Regions from separate parts of the Brevundimonas sp. 1080 genome, predicted to be linked through region 1. Evidence: predicted binding sites of a transcription regulator. Region 1 holds the regulator's gene; the other holds the start of a gene.
What was found. The regulator HrcA, encoded in region 1, represses chaperone genes, less so after heat shock. The targets are predictions, from matches to a motif close to GTTAGCANTCNNNNNNNNNGANTGCTAAC.
Positions count from the first base shown of each region.

Region 1 (6,926 bases):
CGACGCCGGGCGTGGCCATGCTGACCCGCTCGATGCGGGCCGATCTGGGCGTGATGATCTCGGCCTCGCACAACGACTATGCCGACAACGGCATTAAGCTGTTCGGGCCGGACGGTTACAAGCTGTCGGACGAGATCGAACTGAAGATCGAGGCCATGATGGACCAGGGCCTGGACCAGGGCCTGGCGCCGTCGAACAAGCTGGGCCGGGTCAAACGCATCGATGACGCCCAGGCGCGTTATATCGAGATCGCCAAACAGGCCTTTCCGAAGCGGCTGACGCTGCAAGGGCTGCGCATCGCCGTCGATTGCGCCAACGGCGCCGGCTACAAGGTCGCGCCGACCACCCTGTTCGAACTGGGCGCCGAAGTCTTCCCCGTCGGCGTGACCCCGAACGGCAGCAACATCAACGCCGAATGCGGCTCGACCCATCCGGCGACCCTGGCCGATGCGGTCAAACGCTATCGCGCCGATATCGGCATCGCCCTGGACGGCGACGCCGACCGGCTGATCATCTGCGATGAGACGGGTCGGGTCGTGGATGGCGATCAGATCATGGCCCTGGTCGGGTTGGACTGGGCCAGACGCGGCCTCCTGACCGGCGGCGGCGTGGTGGCTACAGTCATGTCGAACCTGGGGCTGGAGCGTAAACTGAAAGCCGAAGGCCTGACGCTGGAGCGGACCAAGGTCGGCGACCGCTATGTCATGGAGCGGATGCGCGAAGGCGGCTTCAACATCGGCGGCGAGCAGTCGGGCCACATCATTCTGCACGACCACGCCACCACCGGCGACGGCCTGATGGCGGCGCTGCAGGTGCTGGCCGTCCTGGTCGAATCCGGCAAGCCGATGAGCGAACTGGCCCGCCAGTTCGATCCGGTGCCGCAGAAGCTGGAAAACGTCCGCTTCACCGCCGACAAGCCGCTGGAGACCGACGCGGTCAAGGCCGCCATCGCCGAGGCCGAAGCGGCCCTGAGCGGTCAGGGACGACTGCTGGTGCGTCCCTCGGGCACGGAAAAGCTGATCCGCGTCATGGCCGAGGGCGACGACGAGGCGCTGGTGAAGCGCGTGGTGGCCGATGTCGCGGGCGCGGTGCGCTCAGCCTAGGGCTTGCACGCCGCCGGCAGGTCGCCGTCGCGTTTCCACAGCTTGCAGGACCGGTCGATCTCGCCCTGGATCAGGTCGCAGGGGTTGGCGGCGTTGCAGGGCGGGCGGGTCGCCGGGCTGACCTGGATGCAGCGCTCGACCAGCCGGGCCGAGGCTGCGGCGCCGATGGCGTCGCGGCAGGGGACCTCGCTGACCGGCGCCGGCTGAGCGGGCATGTCCGGTCCTTCGGGGATGCTGGCCTCGACGTCCTCGGCCGGTTTGGTCGCTTCCTTCTCTGCGGCCGCCGGCTTGGCGGGCGCGGCAGGCGGCGGAGCGTCCGGCGCCAATGGAACCGCGTCGATGACGTCGCTGCGCGCCGCAGTGTCTCCGGACGCAGGCTGATCGGCTGGATCAGCGCGCTGACATCCGGCCATCAACACAACGCAGGCGGCCATCGAAAGCCAGGGGGATCGACGCATCGACTTGTCTCCGGTCAAGACTGACCTGACGAGGATGCCCGTCCGCGCCCCGAGGTGAAACCCCCTATCGCTTCACCGCCGCCAAGGCCGCCTTCTGCAGGGCGAACAGTTCGGCGCAGCCGGTCTCGGCCAGCGAGAAGAGACGATCGAACTCGGCGCGCGAGAAGCCGCGCTTCTCGCCGGTGGCCTGGACTTCGACGATCTGGCCCGAGCCGGTCAGGACGAAGTTTGAATCCGCCTCGGCCTCGGAGTCTTCTTCGTAATCCAGGTCCAGCACCGGCACGCCGTCGCAGACGCCGCACGACACGGCCGCCACCTGGTCCGTGATCGGGTCGGCCTTCAATACACCCTCGTCGCGCAGATAGTTCAGCGCCAGGCTCATGGCGACCCAGGCGCCGGTGATCGACGCCGTGCGCGTGCCGCCGTCGGCCTGGATGACGTCGCAGTCGATCAGCACCTGACGTTCGCCGAGCGCTTTCAGGTCCACCACGGCGCGCAGGGAGCGGCCGATCAATCGCTGGATCTCTTGCGTGCGGCCCGACTGTTTGCCGGCGGCGGCTTCACGACGCCCGCGCGTGTGGGTGGCGCGGGGCAGCATGCCGTATTCGGCCGTCACCCATCCCTGCCCCGAATTGCGCATCCAGCCGGGCACCTTGTCCTCAATCGAGGCGGTCACCAGCACCTTGGTGTTGCCGAAGCTGATCAGGCACGAGCCCTCGGCATAGCGGTTGACGCCGGTCTCGATGGTCACGGGACGCAGTTGATCGTCGGTGCGTTGCGAATGGCGCATGGGCGGGATCCTTGGAAGTCTGACCTTGGAAGCTGTGGCGGCGGTGCTTATCCTGAAACCGTGAGCCTGTATGCCCCGAAAAACCCGCCGTTCGACGCCGGCCAGTCCCTCGCAGGTCTGGCGGGGCTGGATGCGCGGGCGCGCGACATCTTCCGTCGCATCGTGGAAAGCTATCTGGAGACTGGCGAGCCGGTCGGGTCGCGGACCCTGTCGCTGGGCGGGATCGCCCTGTCGCCAGCCTCGATCCGCAACACAATGCAGGATCTGACCCTTGCGGGCCTCTTGGCCGCGCCACACACCTCGGCCGGGCGGATCCCGACCCACGCGGGCCTGCGCCTGTTCGTGGACGGCCTCTTGGAAGTCGGCGACCTGACCAAGGAAGAACGGCGCGAGATCGATGGGCGGCTGGCGGGGCGCGGTCGGAACTTCGAGGCGGCGCTGGATGAGGCGTCTAACCTCTTGTCAGGCCTGGCCGGCGGGGCAGGCGTCGTCTCCAGCCCCGTGCGCGATTCTGGCGTCAAGCATGTCGAGTTCGTCGCCCTGGGCGGCGATCAGGCCCTTGCTGTCATCGTCGCTGACGACGGCACGGTCGAGAACCGGATCATGACCCTGTCGGCCGGGGTCACGCCCTCGACCCTGGTCGAGGCCTCCAACTTCCTGAATGCCCGCCTGCGCGGCCGGCCCTTCGCCGACGCCCGGCGCGAGATGACCCAAGAGTTGGAAATCGCACGGCGTGAATTGGACCAGACCGCCGCCCGCCTGGTCGAGGACGGTTTCGCCGCCTGGTCCGGCGGCGCCGACCGGGAGCGCGCCCTGATCGTGCGGGGTCGCGCCAACCTGCTTCAGGACCGGGAAGGCCTGGCCGATCTGGAGCGGGTCCGCGTCCTGTTCGATGATCTGGAGCAGAAGGAACAGCTGATCGGCCTGCTGGACGGCGTCGATGCGGCCCAGGGCGTGCGCATTTTCATCGGCGCCGAGACACGGTTGTTTTCACTTTCGGGTTCCGCCGTGATCGCGGCGCCCTATATGAGCGGCCGACAGCGGGTTCTGGGCGCCATCGGCGTCATAGGCCCCGCAAGACTGAACTACGCCCGTGTCATTCCGTTGGTGGACTATACCGCCCGGGTGCTGGGCCGGATGCTGGACGGGAACGACAAGTGAGCGACAAGCCCCTTAACGACGAACTGAACGCCGTGGACGCCGACATGGCCGAAACCAATGCCGAACACGGGCTGGACGCCCATCCGTCCGACGATCTGGCGCCGCTGGACGCCGTGATCGCCGAGCGTGACGAGTGGAAGGACCGCGCCCTACGCGTCGCCGCCGAGATGGAGAATCTGAAGCGCCGTTCGGAGACGCAGCAGAACGACGCGCGCGCCTTCGCGATCCAGCGCTTCGCCAAGGACCTGCTGGGCGTCGCCGACAATCTTGAACGCGCCCTGATGGCTGCGCCCAAGGACGCCGAGGGCGCAACGGACGGTCTGGTGACCGGGCTGGAACTGACGCAAAAGGCCTTGCTGCAAGCCTTCGACGCCAACGGCCTGAAGCGCGTCGCGCCCCAAGCCGGCGAGGCCTTCAACCCACACCTGCACCAGGCGATGATGGAGCAGCCGTCCGAGACCGTGCCCGGCGGATCGGTGATCCAGACCATGCAGTCCGGCTTCGAACTGTTCGGCCGCACCGTCCGCCCCGCCATGGTGGTCGTCGCCGCCAAGGGATCCGGCGCCCAGGCTCCCAACCCCTACGGCGCCGCCCCCGCCGCCGACGGACAGGCCTTCGACGGCAAGGCATGATCCGCAGTCGTCAGGCGGCGTCGGTCAGAACTGACGCCGCCAGGCTCCGATCAAGGCGAACTCCGGCGGCGCGTCTGCGACATGGCGCGGCTCGCGGCTGGCGACCGCTTGAAGCGTCATGCTGGACCCATCCCACAGCTGGCGTTCGCCCCCGAGGATGAAGTCGATCTGACGGCCGCTGGGCGTCGCCGAGAAGCTGCGGCGCGAATAGGTCAGCGGATCGAAATATTCGACCGGAACATCCGCCAGCATGGCCGAGAAGGTTCCGCGCTCGATCCTGAGCGGCTGAGCCAGGGTGAAGCTGATCCGGTCGCAGATCATCGAACAGCCCGTCAGCAGGCCCAGCCGCCAGTTCGAACTGATCGCCGCCTGATCCATCGACAGGAACCGGCCCTCGATCCGGGTCGACCCCATCCCCGCCTCGCCGATCAGGCGCAGGCCCGGCCGAAGGGTCCAGTCGCCGCCCAGCGCATAGAAGCTGGTCCGCGACGGCAGGGCGAAGTCGGATCCGCCCGGCAGGAAGGCGCCCAAGGGCCCGAGCCGTTCATCCAAGGCGCCCACGCTGAACGACAGACCGCCGTCCGCTCCGCGCCATCCAATCGCCGCGCGACTATAGGTCGAGGCGTCCTGCTCGACGCGACGCAGCGGCATCCGGCGATCGCCGCCGCCGCTCTCGCCCGAGATCGTCACCGCGCCGAACCGCATGGCGCCGCGCACGGCGTGGTCGGCCTGGGCCAGGGCGGCGAAACCGTCGCCCGCTGCGCCGTTGAACGGCGATATCGCCCCGCCCTTGCCTTGCCAGACCGAAAAATTCATCCGGCCCGTGGCGACGTCGAGCATCGCCTCCTGACGCGGCTCGTCCCCCATCCAAGGCGCATCATACAGATCGTAACGAGGCGCAATCGGGTCAGGGCGGACACTGGGTTGCGCCGCAATCAGGTTCAATCGACCGCCGCCCGGCAGGGCCAGGGTGGTCGTCGCCGTGGTGTTTTGCTCGAACGGCGCCGCCTGATAGGACCGGCTGGGCGCAGTCGAATAGGCGCCGCCCAGTTGGACGGCGAACATGCGATCATAGGCGTCGTAAAGCACCGTGTTCAGCGCCGTCTGCCGACCGAAAGCGTCCCCGAACGCCGCGCCGACGAAGCTGCCCGGTTCGCTCATGCTGACGATGGAGCTTCCGTCGGCCATCGGCGTCGAGGTCGTTCCGACCGGTCTGAACGCGCCGGCCATATCCAGCAGGCCGCGCCCATAGACGATGTCCGTGCCGGGGTCGCCGGCGTCGCGTGCGGTCGTCAGCAAGATATCCAGAGCCGCACGCGCCGTCAGATTGGGGAAGGCCTGCATCAGCAAAGCGAGCGCGCCGGAGACATGCGGCGCCGAGAAGGATGTGCCGTTGACGCGCCAACACGACGTGCCCTCGCACCCAGTGATCACATCCTCGCCCGGCGCTGAAATATACCCGGCCGCCGTATCCCCTGCCCGGTTCGAGAAGCTGGACATCGCATCGGTCGCGCCGTGCGATCCGACCGCGATGACGCTGCCAGCGAACCGGGGGTCGATGGCGTAACGCGCGGGCCAGCCCGGATTGGCGTTGCCGTCATTGCCCGAAGAAGCCACGATCACGGCGCCCGAGTTGACGGCGCGCAGCAGCGCCGCCTCAAACGCCGAGCCCAGCCGCCCGTCCCCGCCCAGCGACATGTTGATGATCTTGACGCCATTGGCGACGGCGTAGTCCAGCGCGCGCACCAGATCCGAACTGCTGAAACAGACGTCCGTATTCTTGTCCGTGCAGTCAGAGATATCGGTACGGATCGACAGGATGGTCGAATTGTACGCCACCCCGATCGTACCGAACCCGTTGAAGTTCGAGGCGATCACGCCCGACACGCGCGTACCGTGGCTGCTTGACGCCACATAGGGCGTGTTGCGTCCGACGACCACGTCAGTCGAGGCGCTGGAAATACGCCCCTCCAACTCGGGCAAGGTATTGGCAATGCCGGAGTCGACGACGGCGACGGTGACGCCGGCTCCGGTCGCACCGGCCTGCCAGGCGGATTGGACCTTCATATTGGCCAAGCCGTAGTTCCGCAGATACTCGCTCGACGTGACCGAGGGAGGGGGCGGCGGCGGCGGAGGCGGTGGTGGGGGCGGAGGTGGGGGAGGCGGCGGGGGTGGCGGGGGCGGAGGAACGGGGGGCGTGATCGTGCCGCCGCCGCCACCGCCTCCACCACCGCCTCCGCACCCTGCGAGAGGCAGAAACAGCAGACCGATACCCAGGACGATCGCCCCACGAAGCCGCAATCCGTTCACGCCCTACCCTCCCATACTCGGGCTGCTCCCCGCAGCCTTGGCGCCAGTAACGCCCTAATTCTTTAACGCTTTATCGAACGTCGCCAGCAGCTTGGACCAGCCGTCCTTGGCGTCTGCTTCCGAGTAGCTTGCGCGGTAGTCGGCGTGGAAGCCGTGCTGGGCGTCGGGATAGACGACGATCTGGCTGCCGGTCTGGCCGGCGCGGGCCAGGGCTTCGCGCATCCGTTCGACGCTGGCCAATGGGATGCCCTGGTCCTTGCCGCCGTACAGGCCGAGCACGGGCGCCTTCAGATCGTCGGCGATGTCGACCGGCCAGGGTTGGCCCGATGAGATCTGAACCGGCGTGGCGTCTGCGGCGGGCGCCAAACGGCCATACCAGGCCACGCCCGCGCCGATGGCGGCGAACCGGGCCGCCGCCTGCCACACCACCTTGCCGCCCCAGCAGTAGCCGGTGATGCCGACCTTGCCGTCC
Region 1 is NZ_JBEPMW010000002.1:873,251-880,176, forward strand. Features, by position in the region: gene glmM (phosphoglucosamine mutase) at 1-1,103, shown strand, start outside; gene ABIC32_RS09665 (hypothetical protein) at 1,100-1,561, opposite strand; gene rph (ribonuclease PH) at 1,626-2,351, opposite strand; gene hrcA (heat-inducible transcriptional repressor HrcA) at 2,418-3,512, shown strand; gene grpE (nucleotide exchange factor GrpE) at 3,557-4,144, shown strand; gene ABIC32_RS09685 (S8 family peptidase) at 4,169-6,211, opposite strand; gene ABIC32_RS09690 (dienelactone hydrolase family protein) at 6,509-6,926, opposite strand, start outside.

Region 2 (6,926 bases), on a different contig from region 1:
GGATAGGCAAACAAAAAGGGCGGGACCTTGCGGTCCCGCCCTTCTGCATTTCAGCGTCGGTCAGCTTGGACTTAGAAGTCCATGCCGCCCATGCCGCCCATGCCGCCCATGTCGGGGGCCGAGGCGCCGCCCGACTTCTTGGGGGCGTCGGCGACGGCGGCTTCCGTCGTGATCAGGATGCCGGCCACCGAAGCGGCGTCTTGCAGGGCCGTGCGGACGACCTTGGCCGGGTCGATGACGCCCATCTGCACCAGGTCGCCGTACTCTTCGGTCTGGGCGTTGAAGCCGAACGAAGCGTCGCCGTTTTCCAGCACCTTGCCGACCACGATCGAGCCTTCGACGCCGGAGTTTTCGGCGATCTGACGGATCGGAGCCTGCAGGGCGCGACGGATGATCGCGATGCCGGCGTTCTGGTCGGCGTTGTCGCCCTTGACGTCGGCCAGGATCTTGGAGGCCTTCAGCAGGGCGATGCCGCCGCCCGGAACGATGCCTTCGTCAGCCGCGGCGCGCGTGGCGTTCAGGGCGTCGTCGACGCGGTCCTTCTTTTCCTTCACTTCGACTTCGGTCGAACCGCCGACGCGGAGAACCGCGACGCCGCCGGCCAGCTTGGCCAGACGTTCCTGCAGCTTTTCCTTGTCGTAGTCGGAGGTGGTGTCTTCGATCTGGCGCTTGATCTGGGCCACGCGGGCTTCGATCTCGTCCTTGCCGCCGACGCCTTCGACGATGGTGGTGTCGTCCTTGGTGATCGTGACCTTCTTGGCCTTGCCGAGCATGTCGATGGTGACGCTCTCAAGCTTGATGCCGAGGTCTTCCGAGATGACCTGGCCGCCCGTCAGGATGGCGATGTCTTCCAGCATGGCCTTGCGGCGATCGCCGAAGCCCGGAGCCTTGACGGCGGCGACGCGCAGGCCGCCACGCAGCTTGTTGACGACCAGGGTCGCCAGGGCTTCGCCTTCGATGTCCTCGGCGATGATCAGCAGCGGACGGCCCGACTGCACCACGGCTTCCAGGATCGGCAGCATGGCTTGCAGCGAGGTCAGCTTCTTCTCGAACAGCAGGATGAGCGGCTCTTCGAGTTGGGCCTCCATCTTGTCGGCGTTGGTGATGAAGTAAGGCGACAGGTAACCGCGGTCGAACTGCATGCCTTCGACGACGTCGACGGTGGTGTCGGCGGTCTTGGCTTCCTCGACGGTGATGACGCCTTCGTTGCCGACCTTGGCCATCGCCTGGGCGATCAGCTCACCGATTTCCGAGTCGCCGTTGGCCGAGATGGTGCCGACCTGGGCGATTTCCGAGTTGTTGGAGACCGGCTTGGAGTTCGACTTGATCTCTTCCAGCACCAGGCCGACAGCCTTGTCGATGCCGCGCTTCAGATCCATCGGGTTCATGCCGGCGGCGACGGCCTTCAGGCCCTCTTGCACGATGGCTTGAGCCAGAACGGTTGCGGTGGTGGTGCCGTCGCCCGCCTTGTCGTTCGTTTTCGAAGCGACTTCGCGGATCATCTGGGCGCCCATGTTCTCGAAGGCGTCTTCCAGCTCGATCTCTTTGGCGACCGACACGCCGTCCTTGGTCGAGCGCGGAGCGCCGAAGGACTTCTGGATCACGACGTTGCGGCCCTTGGGACCCAGCGTCACCTTGACGGCGTTGGCGAGCACGTTGACGCCGCGCAGCATCTTGTCGCGCGCGTCGGTGTTGAAGTGTACGATTTTAGCGGCCATGAGGGCAGCTCCTATCTATATGGATTGATTGAAGAACGTCGGACGTCGGGTGCTTAGGACAGCACGCCCAGGACGTCGGATTCCTTCATGATGATCAGGTCTTCGCCGTCGATCTTCACTTCCGTGCCCGACCATTTGCCGAACAGGATGCGGTCGCCGGCCTTCAGCTCCAGAGCATTGACCTTGCCGGTGTCGTCGCGGGCGCCAGGGCCGACGGAGACGACTTCGCCTTCCTGTGGCTTTTCCTTGGCGGTGTCGGGGATGATGATGCCACCCTTGGTCTTGGATTCTTCTTCAACGCGCTTGACCAGCACGCGGTCGCCGAGCGGACGGAACGCCATCGGACTTCTCCCTGTAAAACCCCCGGATCGGGGCGTTTTTGAAACGGTGTGCGGCTCTCTCGCGATCGCCGTTTTGGCAGCCGACCAGCGAGAGTGCTAACGCGAGCGGGAGTTAGGCAGAGGCAGGGTCATCGTCAAGCGGCGGCGGTGGATCGCCGCGCGAATTCTCTGTGACAAATGAACCGAAAATGAATGCCGACCTCCGGGGTCGTTCAAACTGGGAGCGATAGAAAGACCTCAACGCTGGATGCCTTCCCGCCCCGGAAACGCAGATCGGCAAGCAAACAAGGAGACCAAAATGTCCAAGCTGCTGAAGATCACTGCGGTCGCCGCCGCCCCCGTCGTGGCCCTGAGCCTGATGGCCGCTCCGGCTTCCGCCCAGTCGCGCGATCGCGACAACACCGGCCGTAACGCCCTGATCGGCGCCGCCGTGGGCGGTCTGGCCGGCGCCATCTATGGCAATGGCGACGGCAGCTATATCGCGGGCGGTGCGCTTGCCGGCGCGGCGCTGGGCGCGGTGGCCTCCAACCGCGGCTCGGGCTGCGAATACTACCGCGGCGGCCAATGCTACCGTAACCAAGGCCATTGGGAGCGCGAGCACGGCATCGACCGCAGCCGCTCGGGCTACGACTACCGCTACGACGGCCGCCGTTACGACTCGCGCTACGACCGCCGCGACTATCGCAATGATCGCGACTACCGCTACGACCGCCGCTGGTAAGCGTTCGACGGTCTAGATGATCGGAAGGGCCCGTCCGGCAAGGACGGGCCCTTTTCGCGTCAGCCCATCAACCGCGTCATCAAGGCTGCCGTGGACGGATCCAGGTCCGCCGAGGGGCCGCCCGCGTCCACGTCCTTCAGGATCGCCTTGGCCAGGACCTTGCCCAGTTCGACGCCCCACTGGTCGAAGCTGTTGATGTCCCAGATCACCCCCTCGACGAAGGTCTTGTGCTCATACAGGGCCAGCAGCGCGCCTAGGGTTTCGGGCGTCAGGCGGTCCATCAGGATGGCCGTCGATGGACGATTGCCGGTGAAGGTGCGGTGGGACGCCAGGCGCGTCGCCTCCTCCTCCGACAATCCTTGCGCCAACCCCTCGGCCTTGGCGGCCTCTGTCGTCTTCCCCAGCATCAGGGCCTGGCCTTGGGCCAAGGCGTTGGACCACAAAGGCGCTTCTGGCGGCGACTCCGGCGCGTCCGCGTGAGTCTTGGCCACGATCACAAACTCGGCCGGGACGGTCTGCGGTCCCTGGTGGATCTGCTGGAAGAAGGCGTGCTGGCCGTTGGTGCCCGGCTCACCGAAGACGACAGGGCAGGTCTGACGCGTCACCGGCGTGCCGTCGCGATGCACCCGCTTGCCGTTCGACTCCATCTCCAGCTGCTGCAGGAAGGACGGCAGACGACGCAGGGCGTGAGCGTAGGGCGCCACGGTACGGGCGGGCCGGTTCAGGCCATCGACATTGAACACCTGGGCCAGGGCCAGCAGGATCGGCGCGTTCCGCTCCAGCGGCGCCGACACGAAATGCTCGTCCATCGCGGCGGCGCCCGCCAGCATCCCTTCGAACACGTCCCAGCCTAGGGCGATGCCGCACGACAGGCTGACCGCCGACCACAGCGAATATCGCCCACCGACCCAGTCCCGGAAGCCGAAGGTCCGGCCGCAGCCGAAGGCCGCCGCCTTGTCCGGCGCCGCCGTCACCCCGATGAAGTGTTTCGTCATCCCCTCGGCCGACAGCGACGCCGCCAGCCAGGCTTTCGCCGCCTCGGCGTTGGCCAGGGTTTCCTGCGTCGTGAAGGTCTTGGACACGACCACCACCAGGGTGGTTTCGGGATCGAGGCCCGTCAGCGCCTCGGCCATGTCGCGCGGATCGATATTGGCGACGAAGCGCAGGTCGATGGCCGGGTCCAGCGGGCGCAGCGCGTCCCAGACCACGCGCGGCCCCAGGTCCGACCCGCCGATGCCGACATGGACGATCGCCTCGAACGTCTTGCCCGTCGCGCCTGCCTCGCCGCCCGACCGCACCGCGTCGGCATAGGCCTTCATGTCCGCCCGCACGGCGTCCACCTCGGCCGAGACCGGCTCGCCCAGGGCCTTGAAGTCGGCGCCCGGCGCGGCGCGCAGGGCCGGGTGCAGCACCGCCCGCCCTTCCGTCAGATTGACGGCCTCGCCGTCGAACAGGGCCGCGCGGCGCCCTTCGACGTCAGATGCCCTCGCCAGATCGAGGCAGGCGTCAAAGGCCGCGCGCGTCCAGCTCTGTTTCGACAGGTCCAGATAGAGGCCCGCCGCCTCGACCGACATCCGTGCCAGCCGGTCGGGATCGGCGGCGAACTGATCCACGATCCGCGCAGAGGCGGCCTCGGCGGCGGCTTGGTCGAATGCGGTCCAGGCGGCGTCGCGGGTCATCGTCGTCTCCATCGGGAATGACAGGGTAAACACTCGTTTACGGCTGGGGCGTATTCAGGTTCAACGTCCCAGCGGACGCTGAAACAGGAAGTCACCTCCATGTCCTGCGGCCTTGCTCTCACGATCGCCCTGGCGATGTCCAATCCGTCCGTCGCCCTGGCCGCCGAACAGCCGGCCGCCGCGCCCGGCGCGCCGATCTCGGTGGCGGGCGAGCCGCTGTTCGCTGACATCATCTCGCGCTCGGCCAGTCTGAAGGCCGTGGTGGACGGTTGGGCCGCCGCCAAGGCCGCCGACGACGCCGCCTTCTTCACCAGCCAGGCCTTCACCGGCTTCAAGGCCCAGGCCGAGCAGTTGGCCGCCCTGGACATGCAGGGCCACCTGATCCTGAAGGAACGCGGCACCGACGGCGATCTGAAATGCATCCTGCGCGGCATTTCCGAGGACATGCCCAAGAAGGTTCAGGCCGTTCAGGCCGCCGCCAACCCGGCCGAACGCGCCACAGCCCTGTCGGAACTGTCCTATCTGCTGAACGACAATGTCGAAGTCATCACCGCCCCGCCCAAGCCGGAAGTCTGACGGCTTCTAAAGGGCGGCCAGCGCCTCCAGCACGCCCTTGCCATAGCGATCCAGCTTGGACTGGCCGACGCCGGAAATGGCGCCCAGACTGTTCAGGTCGCCCGGCTCGGCGTGGGCGATTTCCAGCAGCGTCCGGTCCTGGAAGATGACATAGGGCGGGACGTGCTGTTCCGAGGCGCGGTCGCGGCGCCAGGCGCGCAAGGCCTCGAACCGGGCGCGGACGTCTGCGTCCATCGTCTCCAGCGCCGCATTGCGCCCTTCGCCAGAGCGGTCACGACGGCGCGGGGCGGTATCGGCCCTCAGCGGCGCGCGACGCACCTCGATCTGGCGCTCGCCGCGATAGACGGCGCGCACCGCTTCGGGATCGCCCAGCCCGACCAGCGGCTTGCCGTCGTTGGGATCCTCGGCCAGCAGGCCTTCGAACAGCAGGTGATCGACGATCTCGCGCCAGCTGTTCAGCGAAATCTCGCGCCCGATGCCCCAGGTGGACAGTTGCTGCTCCCACGGCTGCACATCCTTGGTGCGGGCGGTCAGGTGATCGACGACGCGGCCCCTCCCAAACCGGCCGCCCAGCCGCTGCACCGCCGCCAACGCCTTCTGGGCCGGGACGGTCGCATCATAAAGCTGGGGCGGGTCGCCGCAGATGTCGCAGACGCCGCAAGGCTGGGCGTCATGCTCGCCGAAGTATCGCCGCACGGCCTGGGCGCGACAGACGGCGCCGTCCAGCATGGCGAACAGCTGACGGGTTTTGCGCACCTGAACCGATTTGACCTCCTCGGCCATCGGGCGGCTGTCGAGACGACGCAAGGACCAGGCGATGTCGGAGGGGCCATACAGGGTGATGCCCTCGGCCGGTTCGCCGTCGCGACCGCCCCGGCCGATCTCCTGCCAATAGGCCTCCAGGCTGCCCGGCGGATCGGCGTGGATGACGAAGCGGACGTCGGCCTTGTCCACGCCCATGCCGAAGGCGATGGTCGCGACCATCACAGCGCCCTCCTCGGCCAGGAAGCGTTCCAGCCGGCGGTCGCGCTCCTTCGTGTCCATGCCGGCGTGATAGGCGATGGCGTTGGTCCCGGCGTCGCGCAGCGCCTGGGCGACGCGGTCGCAGCCGTCGCGGCTGCCGCAATAGACGACGCCCGACTTGCCCCGCCGCTCGCGCACCAGTTCGATGACGCGGGCGTCGGTCTTGGCCCGAGACGCGCTCTCCTTGCGCTCGGCCGACAGTTGCAGGTTCGGACGCGCGAAACTGTCGACGAAGACCGTCGCCTCTTCCAGCCGCAGCGAACGCAGGATGTCGTCGCGGGTGCGGGCGTCGGCGGTGGCGGTGACGGCGATGCGCGGCACGTCGGGGAACCGCTCGGCCAGCAGACCCAGGTTGCGATAGTTGGGGCGGAAGTCGTGGCCCCATTGCGAGACGCAGTGCGCCTCGTCGATGGCGATCAGGCTCAGCGGCAGTTCGGCCAGCCGGTCCATCATGGCCCCCGCCGCCAGGCCTTCCGGCGAGACATAGAGCAGGTCCAGCTCCCCCGACCGCGCCGCCGCCCAGATGGCCGAACGCTCGTCCAGCGACACGCCGGAATCCAGCCGCGCCGCCGCGACGCCCTGCTGCTTCAACGCCTCGACCTGATCGGTCATCAGTGCGATCAGGGGCGACACCACCAGCCCCAGTCCGGGGCGCAGTATGGCCGGGATCTGATAGCAGACGCTCTTGCCGCCGCCGGTCGGCAGGACCGCCAGCACATCGCCGCCCGACAGGATTTGCTCGACCACCCGTCCTTGCAGCCCCCGAAAGTCGGCATGACCCCAGACACGCGCCAGCAACGCCCGCGCGTCGTTCAGGTCAGGCGTATCGGTGGTGGAGAAATGGGGGCGCGTGGCCGGCATCCTTAAG
Region 2 is NZ_JBEPMW010000001.1:887,718-894,643, forward strand. Features, by position in the region: gene groL (chaperonin GroEL) at 72-1,718, opposite strand; gene groES (co-chaperone GroES) at 1,772-2,059, opposite strand; gene ABIC32_RS04585 (YMGG-like glycine zipper-containing protein) at 2,358-2,780, shown strand; gene pgi (glucose-6-phosphate isomerase) at 2,840-4,459, opposite strand; gene ABIC32_RS04595 (hypothetical protein) at 4,559-5,035, shown strand; gene recQ (DNA helicase RecQ) at 5,042-6,919, opposite strand.
Region 2: the regulator HrcA is predicted to act here: its motif matches at 2,132-2,160, upstream of groES (co-chaperone GroES).